One region of the Bacillus sp. JK74 genome, then DNA from elsewhere that is predicted to be linked to it. Evidence: riboswitches for the same ligand, from Rfam matches in the RefSeq annotation. Region 1 holds a riboswitch; each other region holds the start of a gene.

Region 1 (3,276 bases):
CGTTTTGGACAAGGTATAGATTTCGATTCCCGTCTCTTTTGCGCCTTCCGTCTGCAAAAAGCTCAGCGGTTTATGCCCGTCAAAACCGACGGCTCCGTACGCGAAATCATGAACGACACAAATGCCGTTTTGTTCCGCAAAACCGACCGTCTCCTCAAAAAACGCCTCTGTCGCCACAGCACCGGTCGGATTATTCGGATAATTGAGATACAGCAGCTTCGCCTCGCTCCGCACCTTTTCAGGAATTACGCTGTAATCAGGGAGAAACCCTCTTTCTTCCGTCAGCGGCATCATTTCCATTTTCGCTTTCGCAAGGGCGACGCCCGACCAGTAATCAGGATATCCGGGATCAGGCACCAGAATGGTATCTCCCGGGTTTAAAAGACATTGCGGAAGCTCAACAAGTCCCGCCTTGCCTCCGAACAGCACGGCGACTTCCGTTTCCGGATCAAGCGTGACCCCGTACTCCCTTTCATAAAATGCAGCGGCTGCTTTTTTGAAGCTGTAAGCGCCCCGGAATGAGGAGTATTTATGATTTTCCGGCCTTTCGACGGCGAGCTTCATTTCTTCAACGATATGCTGAGGCGTCGGCTGATCAGGGTTTCCCTGCCCTAAATTGATGACGTCTCTGCCTTCTTTCAGCTTTTGATTCACTTTTTGCACCAATGATGCGAAAAATTGTTCCGGCAGCTGTTTGAGTACATCTGAGATTTCAAAGTTCATATTTTTCACCTTCTAAAAATGTCTTGAAATGATAGTCCATCATCATATATGGTTAAATAAAAAAAGTAAAGAGAAACTTGAGGTGTTAAAAAATGAAATGGACCGTTTCCTGTTTGCAATTTGATATTTCATACGGAAATCCTTCAGAAAATTTTAAAAAAGCAGAATCTTTGATTGAGCAAGAAAGCCGCCATGCGGATGTAATCGTGCTTCCTGAGTTGTGGACGACCGGCTATGATCTCACACGGCTAGACCAGCTGGCGGATGAAAACGGCAAAGTTTCGGAACAGTGGCTTAAAGAAACGGCAAAAACATACAACGTACACCTCGTTGCCGGATCTTTTGCGGTCAAAGAAGGCGAAAATGTCTATAACACCATGTACATCGCCGATAACAGCGGACAGATCGTGAAGCGGTATCAGAAAGCCCATCTGTTTCAGCTGATGGATGAACACCTTTACTTGTCAGCAGGAAACAGCGACGGTTCCTTTGAGCTTGACGGTGTCAAGTGCGCCGGGCTGATCTGCTATGATATCCGTTTCCCCGAATGGATCAGAAAGCATACGTCCCAGGGCGCGAATGTCCTGTTTATCTCTGCGGAATGGCCTCTGCCCCGCCTTGATCATTGGCGAAGCCTGCTTGTCGCCAGAGCAATTGAAAACCAATGTTTTGTCGCAGCCTCTAACTGCACGGGGTCCAATCCCGATAATGAATTTGCCGGCCACAGCCTGATTATTGACCCGTGGGGCCGGATTTTAGCCGAAGGAGACCGGACGGAAGGCGCAGTCCGGGCGGAAATTGATGTGTCAGAAAGCGCGGCCGTCCGCGGAACCATTCCGGTTTTCCAAGACTTGCGGCGTGATTTATATTAATTTTCAAAAAAACGTTGACAAGAATATCCGGCACCTGCTAATATTTTCATCAACTGATTAATCCGAATTGTGATACAAATCAATATATTTTCTCTTATCGAGAGTTGGGCGAGGGAATTGGCCTTTTGACCCCAACAGCAACCGACCGTAATTCCATTGTGAAATGGGGCGCGTACATTTTGCGCCGAGACGATTGTCTCATAAGGCACGGTGCTAATTCCATCAGATGTTATCTGAGAGATAAGAGGCGGACTGCACTGTTTCAGCCTCCTTCTCTTTCAGAGAAGGAGGCTTTTTTTCGGGCGTATTCTCCGTCACGATCTCTTACTGCCACTACATAATTGGAGGGTAAATCCATGTCAGCAACTAAAACAAGTCTTTATGAACAATTAACAGAAAGCTCCGCCGCCGCGTTAGCCGTCAAGCTCGGCTTATTCCAAAGCAAAAGCACTCTGACATGCCGTGAAATCGGCGACGGCAATTTAAATTACGTCTTTCATGTTTACGATAAAGAAAACCAAAAAGGACTGATTATCAAACAGGCGATTCCTTACGCGAAAGTCGTCGGTGAAAGCTGGCCGCTTACAATTGATCGGGCGAGAATCGAAAGCAGCGCCCTCATCCGCCAGGGCGAACACGTGCCGCACCTCGTTCCGGCCGTTTACTATTCCGATACTGAAATGGCCGTCACGGTAATGGAAGACCTCTCACATTTGCAGATTTCAAGAAAAGGGCTGCTGGAAGGGCAGCATTATCCGAACTTATCGGTTCATATCGGTGAATTTTTAGGGAAAACGCTTTTTTACTCATCCGATTATGCGCTCGATGCGAAAGTAAAGCAGCAGCTCGCAAAGCAGTTTACAAATCCTGAGCTTTGCAATATTACAGAAAGGCTTGTGTTTACAGAACCGTTTCTCGACCATGAGACAAACGATTTTGAAGAGGAGCTGCGCCCATACGCAGAAAAAGTTTGGAACAATTCCCGGCTGAAAGAAGGCGCTGACGAATTGAAAGCCATCTTTCTGAATTCCGCGGAAACATTGGTTCACGGCGATCTGCACACGGGAAGCATCTTCGCCGATGAACTTGAAACAAAGGTGATTGATCCCGAGTTTGCTTTCTTCGGACCGATCGGGTTTGATATCGGCCAATTTATCGCCAATCTGCTGTTAAACGCCCTCAGCCGCGACGGTGACGACAGACAGCCGTTATATGACCATACTGCCGCCGTATGGGATACATTTGTGAAAACATTCAGTGAAGCATGGGAGAAAGACTGCCTGCCTTCCCGCAGACACCTGCTGGAAGACACACTGAAAAACGCGTTTGAAGAAGCGGTCGGTTTTGCGGGATGCGAATTGATCCGGCGCACGATCGGACTCGCCCATGTGGCTGACTTAGATGAAATCACTCCGTTTGACAAACGAATCGAACGGAAGAAGCTGGCGCTTGAGATCGGCGCCTATTATATCGAAAACAGAAAAGAACTGAAGCATATCACCGAGGTTCTGGACCAATTTAAGCTCCGTGTAAAGGAATGATGCAGCATGACCAATGAATTTGCCATCCCCCGTTCTGTGGAATGGAAAGAAACCTACATCCGCATTTTAAATCAGCAAAAGCTTCCCGACGTCACTGAGTATGTGGAACTTGAAACAAAGGAAGATGTATTCGACGCGAT
Region 2 (3,276 bases), on a different contig from region 1:
TCCGTATATAAGGTATGAAATGGAAAGAAGGAGTGAAGACTATGGCAAGAGGGACTGTAGCGAAAGAATTGAAAAAAACCTTAAAAGACCCGCGTGTTCTGGAGACGAAATCAAATCCTTTTAAAAAACTGCGGAAAATGTTCAAACGATTTTTTTAAGATAACATCTCGTTTTCGTTAAAAAAATAAAGAAAGCGCTGTCAACTCGCAGTCATCTGTTAGAAGCAGTTATTTTGCATATCATACGGTTTTTTAGGGTACTGAATAACACAAGGCAAACGAAAACACTTAAGTAGTTAATTAGACACTTACAAAAAATAGTGAAAAAGTTATATAAACGTTCATCATTCATCATCCGATACAATCTATAGAACCACAACAAGAGAAAAATTTCTTCAACCCATAGTCATTTTTACGGAAAATGACGTTATTTTTTAAAAAAGTGACAATTGTTTGAATACTTTTCGTTTGTTTTTTCGTACAATAATAATACCAAAACTTTTTTTGGGAGGTATGTAAAATGATGCTACTTATTTTCGCTGCTTTGACAGGGTATCTTGTTTTCTCTTTCAGTAAGGACAACCGCCGGAAAACGCCAAAGACAAGCCCGCTGGTGACAGCTGCCGACACGAATAACATCATTGATTTAAATGCGATCCGTCAAAAACGCCGGATGCCGCTATCATAAAAACGACAGCTGCCGCAAAATCGGCAGCCTTTTTTTATGCACCCGGCCGATATGAAACCTTCCGCCTCCTTTTTTCGTACAACATAAAAAAGGAGTTTTTTTATGTACCATTTTTACATCAAAGAGCGAATGTTTACGTTTAAGAATCGTTTTCAAGTGTTTCTTGAAAGCGGAAAAGAAGTCTACAATGTTGAAGGAAAGCTGTTTTCATTCGGTGATGAACTGAAGCTGACTGATTTGGACGGCCGCACGCTCGCCAGCGTCAATCAGAAACTGATGTCGCTCGTTCCCCGTTACGAGATTTCCGTCAGCGGCAAACCCGTCTGCCAAGTCATCAAGAAAGTCACGTTTTTCAAACCGAAATTTGAAATTTCCGGACTCGGCTGGGATCTTACCGGCGATGTGTGGGGCCGGAACTTTCAAGTGACAGACGGAAAATCAAACCGGATGACCGTCACCAAATCATGGATGAGCTGGGGCGATTCCTATCATTTGCAGATTGAAAAGGAAGAGGATATTGCTCTTTGTCTTGCGATCGCCATCGTGATAGATATGATTCTATTTGAGGGTGACAAATAAAAATATTTATCGAAATATATTGACAATATGAGAAAACATACTAAGATTAAGAGTATTACAGTTTATTCTGAAAAATAGCATATTTCCTTATCAAGAGAGGTGGAGGGACTGGCCCTATGATACCCGGCAACCGCTGTTCAGCAGAATGGTGCTAAATCCTGAAGATAAGGTTGAGATTTGCGGACGCAAGCTCTTCCCTATCCGAGGGAAGAGTTTTTTATATTTCATCAGGAAAGAAGGAATCGTTCATGTCACAGCAAAACACAGAACAACCATTGCATACTCTTCTAAGAAAAAACCCGCCGTTTCGCGCGGATCAGGTCGGAAGCCTGCTGCGGCCGGCGGCTGTGAAGCAAGCCCGCCTGCAAAGAGCGGCGGGTGAGATTTCGGCAGAACAGCTGCGCGAAATCGAAAACAGAGAAATCATCCGCAGCGTGGAAAAGCAGAAAGAAACCGGCCTCAATGTCGTGACTGACGGCGAATTCCGCCGTGCCTGGTGGCATTTTGATTTTCTCGAAAATTTAGACGGGGTTGAGGCATTTACGCCTGAAAGCGGCATTCAGTTTCACAACGTACAGACGAAAGCGCGCGGCATTAAAGTAACGGGAGATATTGATTTTTCTCAGCATCCGATGCTCGAAGATTATAAATTCCTGCACAGCATTGCCGGCGATGCTGTTCCGAAAATGACCATCCCAAGTCCGAATATGCTGTTTTTCCGCGGAAAATTGGAAAAAGCGGCCTACCAGAATGATTACAAACAATTTCAGCACGATGTGTCAAAAGCGTATAAAAAAGCGATTCAGGCTTTCTATGACGCCGGGTGCCGCTACCTTCAGCTTGATGACACCGCATGGGCCGTTTTCTTATCGGAAGCGGGGCTTCGTCAGATTGAAGATTTCGGCACAACGCCGGATGAGCTGCGCAAGCTGTTTGCCGCTTCCATTAATGACGCGATCAAGGACCGCCCTGACGATCTGAAGGTTACGATGCATATCTGCCGCGGCAACTTCCAATCCACATGGACGGCTGAAGGCGGCTATGATGCAGCGGCTGAAACGATTTTTGACGGGCTTGACCTTGACGGATTGTTCCTGGAATATGATGATTCCCGCTCCGGCGGCTTTGAACCGCTCCGCTATGTCAAACGCTCTGATCTTCAGCTTGTGCTTGGATTGATTACATCAAAACATGGCGAACTTGAAGACAAGGACGCGATTAAACGCCGGATTGAAGAAGCTTCACAATATGTCAGCCTGGATCAGCTTTGCCTCAGCCCGCAATGCGGATTCGCCTCCACTGAGGAAGGAAACCTGATCACAGAAGAACAGCAATGGGCGAAACTTCATCATGTCGTCAGCATTGCCGGTGAAGTCTGGAAATAAAAAAAAGACACGCGATCAGCGTGTCTTTTCTGTTTACAGAGGACCGGTTCCGATTAAAATATCGATATCTATCGTAATATCCGCCGCTTTTCGGCTGATAAACCGCCGGATGCTTTCATCAGTACATTTCCATGTTAAGGGCGTCATTTTCACAAGCCGCTCGAGGTCAGGCTGCAATAAGGTCTTCGTGTAACACAGCCGTTTGCGCTCAAAGGTTTGAAAGCCCGCTTGGAATCGTCCGGCCGCAGAATCGGCGGTGTCATTCCGCCGAGGACTGTCTCCGAAGAAGAATTCCCTTACTTCCTTCAAATAATCACGCCGCGGCACCGCTTTAATGACTGTGCCGCCCTTTCGTAAAAGCCTGCTGCATTCCTTGTAATTCCAAGGTGATAAAACAGACATCACGACATCAAAACAGCTGTCGGCAAACGGCGCATCCGCCACATCAGCGACGGCAAAAACAAAATGATCCCCGAAGGCCTTTGCGGCATGCAGCACACCTTCTTTCGAGAGATCAATGCCGATTCCCGTCACGGAAAAAGCGGGCTGAAGCCATTTGCATACGGCGGCTAAATGAGTGCCTTCTCCGCATCCCGCATCCAATATCGCCGCCGTTGTTTGCGGA
Region 3 (3,276 bases), on a different contig from region 1:
CACATAGTATAGCCTCCATAAGTGTAATTTTCTAATTGGACCCCCTTTTTATAGACGCTTTGTTACGCCATTGGTTTCACGCTATGTAAAAAATAAGCATGGCAGCATCTACAAAAAGGGAAAGCCGCTTAAGTAAGCGGCTATAAAATTATTCTCCTAGTGCTTCTTTGCGAAGCGCATCCGCCTTGTCAGTACGCTCCCAAGGAAGATCCACATCATGACGTCCGAAGTGGCCGTAAGCAGCTGTCTGCTTATAGATCGGGCGGCGCAGATCAAGCATTTTAATAATGCCGGCAGGTCTCAGGTCGAAGTTATTCCGTACGACTTCGATCAGTTTTTCTTCAGAAGCTTTTCCTGTATCAAATGTATTGATGGAAATAGAAACAGGCTGTGCCACGCCGATTGCGTATGCAAGCTGCACTTCACAAGAATCAGCAAGACCTGCTGCCACGATGTTTTTCGCTACGTATCTCGCAGCGTATGCCGCAGAACGGTCTACCTTCGTCGCATCCTTACCGGAGAATGCGCCGCCGCCGTGACGTGCATATCCGCCGTATGTGTCAACGATGATTTTACGGCCGGTAAGACCCGCATCACCTTGAGGTCCGCCGATTACGAAACGTCCCGTAGGGTTGATGAAGTATTTTGTTTCTTCATCGATCAGTTCCTCAGGCACAACAGGGTTAATGACATGCTCTTTCAGATTGCGCTGAATCTGCTCAAGCGTAATTTCCGGGTGGTGCTGAGTTGAAATGACGATCGCGTCGATGCGGACCGGCTTGTTGTTTTCATCATATTCAACGGTAACTTGCGTTTTGCCGTCAGGGCGAAGGTACGGAAGAATGTCTTCTTTGCGGACTTCGCTCAAACGGCGGGCTAATTTATGCGCCAAAGAGATCGGAAGCGGCATAAGCTCTTTCGTTTCGTTACACGCATAACCGAACATCAGGCCTTGGTCTCCCGCTCCGATTGCTTCGATTTCAGCATCGCTCATTGTGCCTTCACGCGCTTCAAGAGCCTGATCGACACCCATTGCGATATCCGCAGACTGTTCATCAATTGATGTTAAAACAGCGCAAGTCTCCGCATCAAATCCGTATTTAGCGCGTGTGTAGCCGATTTCTTTAATCGTTTCACGGACTGTTTTCGGAATGTCAACGTATGTTGATGTAGTAATCTCTCCGCTTACCAGCACAAGTCCTGTCGTTACAGATGTTTCGCAGGCCACGCGCGCGTTCGGGTCATTTTTTAAAATCTCATCTAAGATACTGTCAGAAATTTGGTCACAGATTTTGTCCGGATGACCCTCAGTAACAGATTCAGATGTAAATAGTCGACGGTTTTTACTCATTCACTTTTCCTCCTGAAAAAAGATCTTTTGCAAGACCTTCTCATATGATACGGAACTCGCTCCCTCTTAATACAATGTCATACTATATCAGAGAATGTTAATTGGCATATTTTATGAAATAAAAAAACCTTTTCCACTCGAGGAAAGGGTTTGGTCTGTGTGCCTTTCACTCTTATCGCTCAAGGAAAATATTAAACCTTGCATCAGGTTAGCACCTTGGTTTCCCACAGTGTTTTCACCTGCTTTTTTACAGAGAAACCGGTTGCTGGGCTTCATCGGGCCTGTCCCTCCGCCAGCTCGGGATAAGAGTATCCGCTCAATGAAATATCTTATCGTAAAAGGGCGGAAAGTGTCAATATGAATTAAAGCGATTGCGCGCCTTTATTTCGGGAAGCAATGGAAAAACACAAACAAAAAACCGCAAATAGTATAGACTATTTTCAGATATATGTTATACTAATTCCACATTCAGCGAAATACAAATAAACCGGCAAAGGAAGGTTTTTATGAAATTAGTTGATTTAACCGCAGATCTTCAAGCATTACTTGCAAGTCCGAATGTGCATCATAATTTATCGGCTCCAAAACTTACCGAAAAAGTAATCAGCCGAAATGAAGGAACGCTGACATCAACGGGCGCCGTACGCGCCACCACCGGCGCATATACAGGCCGGTCACCTAAAGATAAATTTATCGTCCGTGAACAAAGCACAGAAAATCAAATTGATTGGGGCGCGGTGAATCAGCCCATTTCTGAAGAGGCGTTTGAAAAGCTGTACGCCAAAGTCGTCAGCTACTTAAAACAGCGGGATGAACTGTTTGTGTTTGAAGGATTCGCGGGAGCGGATGAAAAATACAGACTGCCGATTACGGTCGTAAATGAATTTGCGTGGCACAATTTATTCGCGCGCCAGCTGTTTATCAGACCGGAAACGGATGAAAGAGACCCGCAAGCGCAGCCTTTCACCATTCTCTCAGCTCCGCATTTTAAAGCAGACCCGGAGACGGACGGCACGCATTCGGAAACATTTATCATTGTCTCTTTCGAAAAGCGCGTCATTTTAATCGGCGGCACCGAATACGCCGGAGAAATGAAAAAATCAATATTCTCCATTATGAACTTCCTGCTTCCGCAGCAGGATATACTGCCGATGCACTGCTCAGCCAACGTCGGTGAAAAAGGCGATGTCGCCCTGTTTTTCGGCCTTTCCGGCACAGGGAAAACGACGCTTTCAGCCGATGCGGACCGCAAACTGATCGGAGATGACGAGCACGGCTGGTCAGATTCCGGCGTTTTCAACATTGAAGGCGGATGTTACGCTAAATGTATCAATCTGAGCGAGGAAAAAGAACCGCAGATTTTTCGTGCGATCCGCTTCGGGTCTGTTCTTGAGAATGTCGTGCTTGATGAAAAAACGGGTGAAGCGGATTACGACAATTCCTTCTACACGGAAAACACAAGAGCCGCATATCCGATTGAGATGATCGGCAATATCGTGCAGCCTAGCATTGCCGGCCATCCGCAGGCGATCGTCTTTCTAACGGCGGACGCATTCGGCGTGCTTCCTCCGATCAGCAAACTGACGAAGGAACAGGCGATGTATCACTTCTTAAGCGGCTACACCAGTAAACTCGCGGGAACCGAACGCGGCGTGACATCTCCGCAAACGACTTTCTCGACGTGCTTCGGTTCACCGTTCCTTCCGCTTCCGGCACATGTATATGCCGAAATGCTCGGGCGTAAAATCGACGAACACGGCGTTCAAGTCTTCCTGGTCAACACAGGCTGGACCGGCGGAGGGTACGGAGTCGGAGAACGGATGAAACTTTCGTATACAAGAGCGATGGTCAAAGCCGCTATTGACGGCAGACTGAACCAGACTGACATGACGGCAGACAGCATTTTCGGCCTGCACAGTCCCGTT

The links. Region 1 has a riboswitch for S-adenosylmethionine ahead of mtnK (S-methyl-5-thioribose kinase). Riboswitches for the same ligand answer to the same signal wherever they lie in the genome.
Region 2: it holds a riboswitch for S-adenosylmethionine, as region 1 does, so the genes downstream of both, ACWJJ5_RS04000 (5-methyltetrahydropteroyltriglutamate--homocysteine S-methyltransferase) here and mtnK (S-methyl-5-thioribose kinase) in region 1, are expected to answer to the same signal.
Region 3: it holds a riboswitch for S-adenosylmethionine, as region 1 does, so the genes downstream of both, metK (methionine adenosyltransferase) here and mtnK (S-methyl-5-thioribose kinase) in region 1, are expected to answer to the same signal.

Annotation. Positions count from the first base shown of each region.
Region 1 covers NZ_JBSJQB010000002.1:642,120-645,395, forward strand. Annotated here, with positions in the region: gene ACWJJ5_RS07545 (aminotransferase class I/II-fold pyridoxal phosphate-dependent enzyme) at 1-723, opposite strand, end outside; gene ACWJJ5_RS07550 (carbon-nitrogen family hydrolase) at 816-1,595, shown strand; SAM riboswitch class I at 1,687-1,842, shown strand; gene mtnK (S-methyl-5-thioribose kinase) at 1,952-3,136, shown strand; gene mtnA (S-methyl-5-thioribose-1-phosphate isomerase) at 3,143-3,276, shown strand, end outside.
Region 2 covers NZ_JBSJQB010000001.1:790,287-793,562, forward strand. Annotated here, with positions in the region: gene ACWJJ5_RS03990 (hypothetical protein) at 520-687, shown strand; gene ACWJJ5_RS03995 (LURP-one-related/scramblase family protein) at 790-1,266, shown strand; SAM riboswitch class I at 1,351-1,437, shown strand; gene ACWJJ5_RS04000 (5-methyltetrahydropteroyltriglutamate--homocysteine S-methyltransferase) at 1,515-2,651, shown strand; gene ACWJJ5_RS04005 (methyltransferase domain-containing protein) at 2,685-3,276, opposite strand, start outside.
Region 3 covers NZ_JBSJQB010000003.1:22,640-25,915, reverse strand. Annotated here, with positions in the region: gene asnB (asparagine synthase (glutamine-hydrolyzing)) at 1-5, opposite strand, end outside; gene metK (methionine adenosyltransferase) at 149-1,351, opposite strand; SAM riboswitch class I at 1,521-1,660, opposite strand; gene pckA (phosphoenolpyruvate carboxykinase (ATP)) at 1,858-3,276, shown strand, end outside.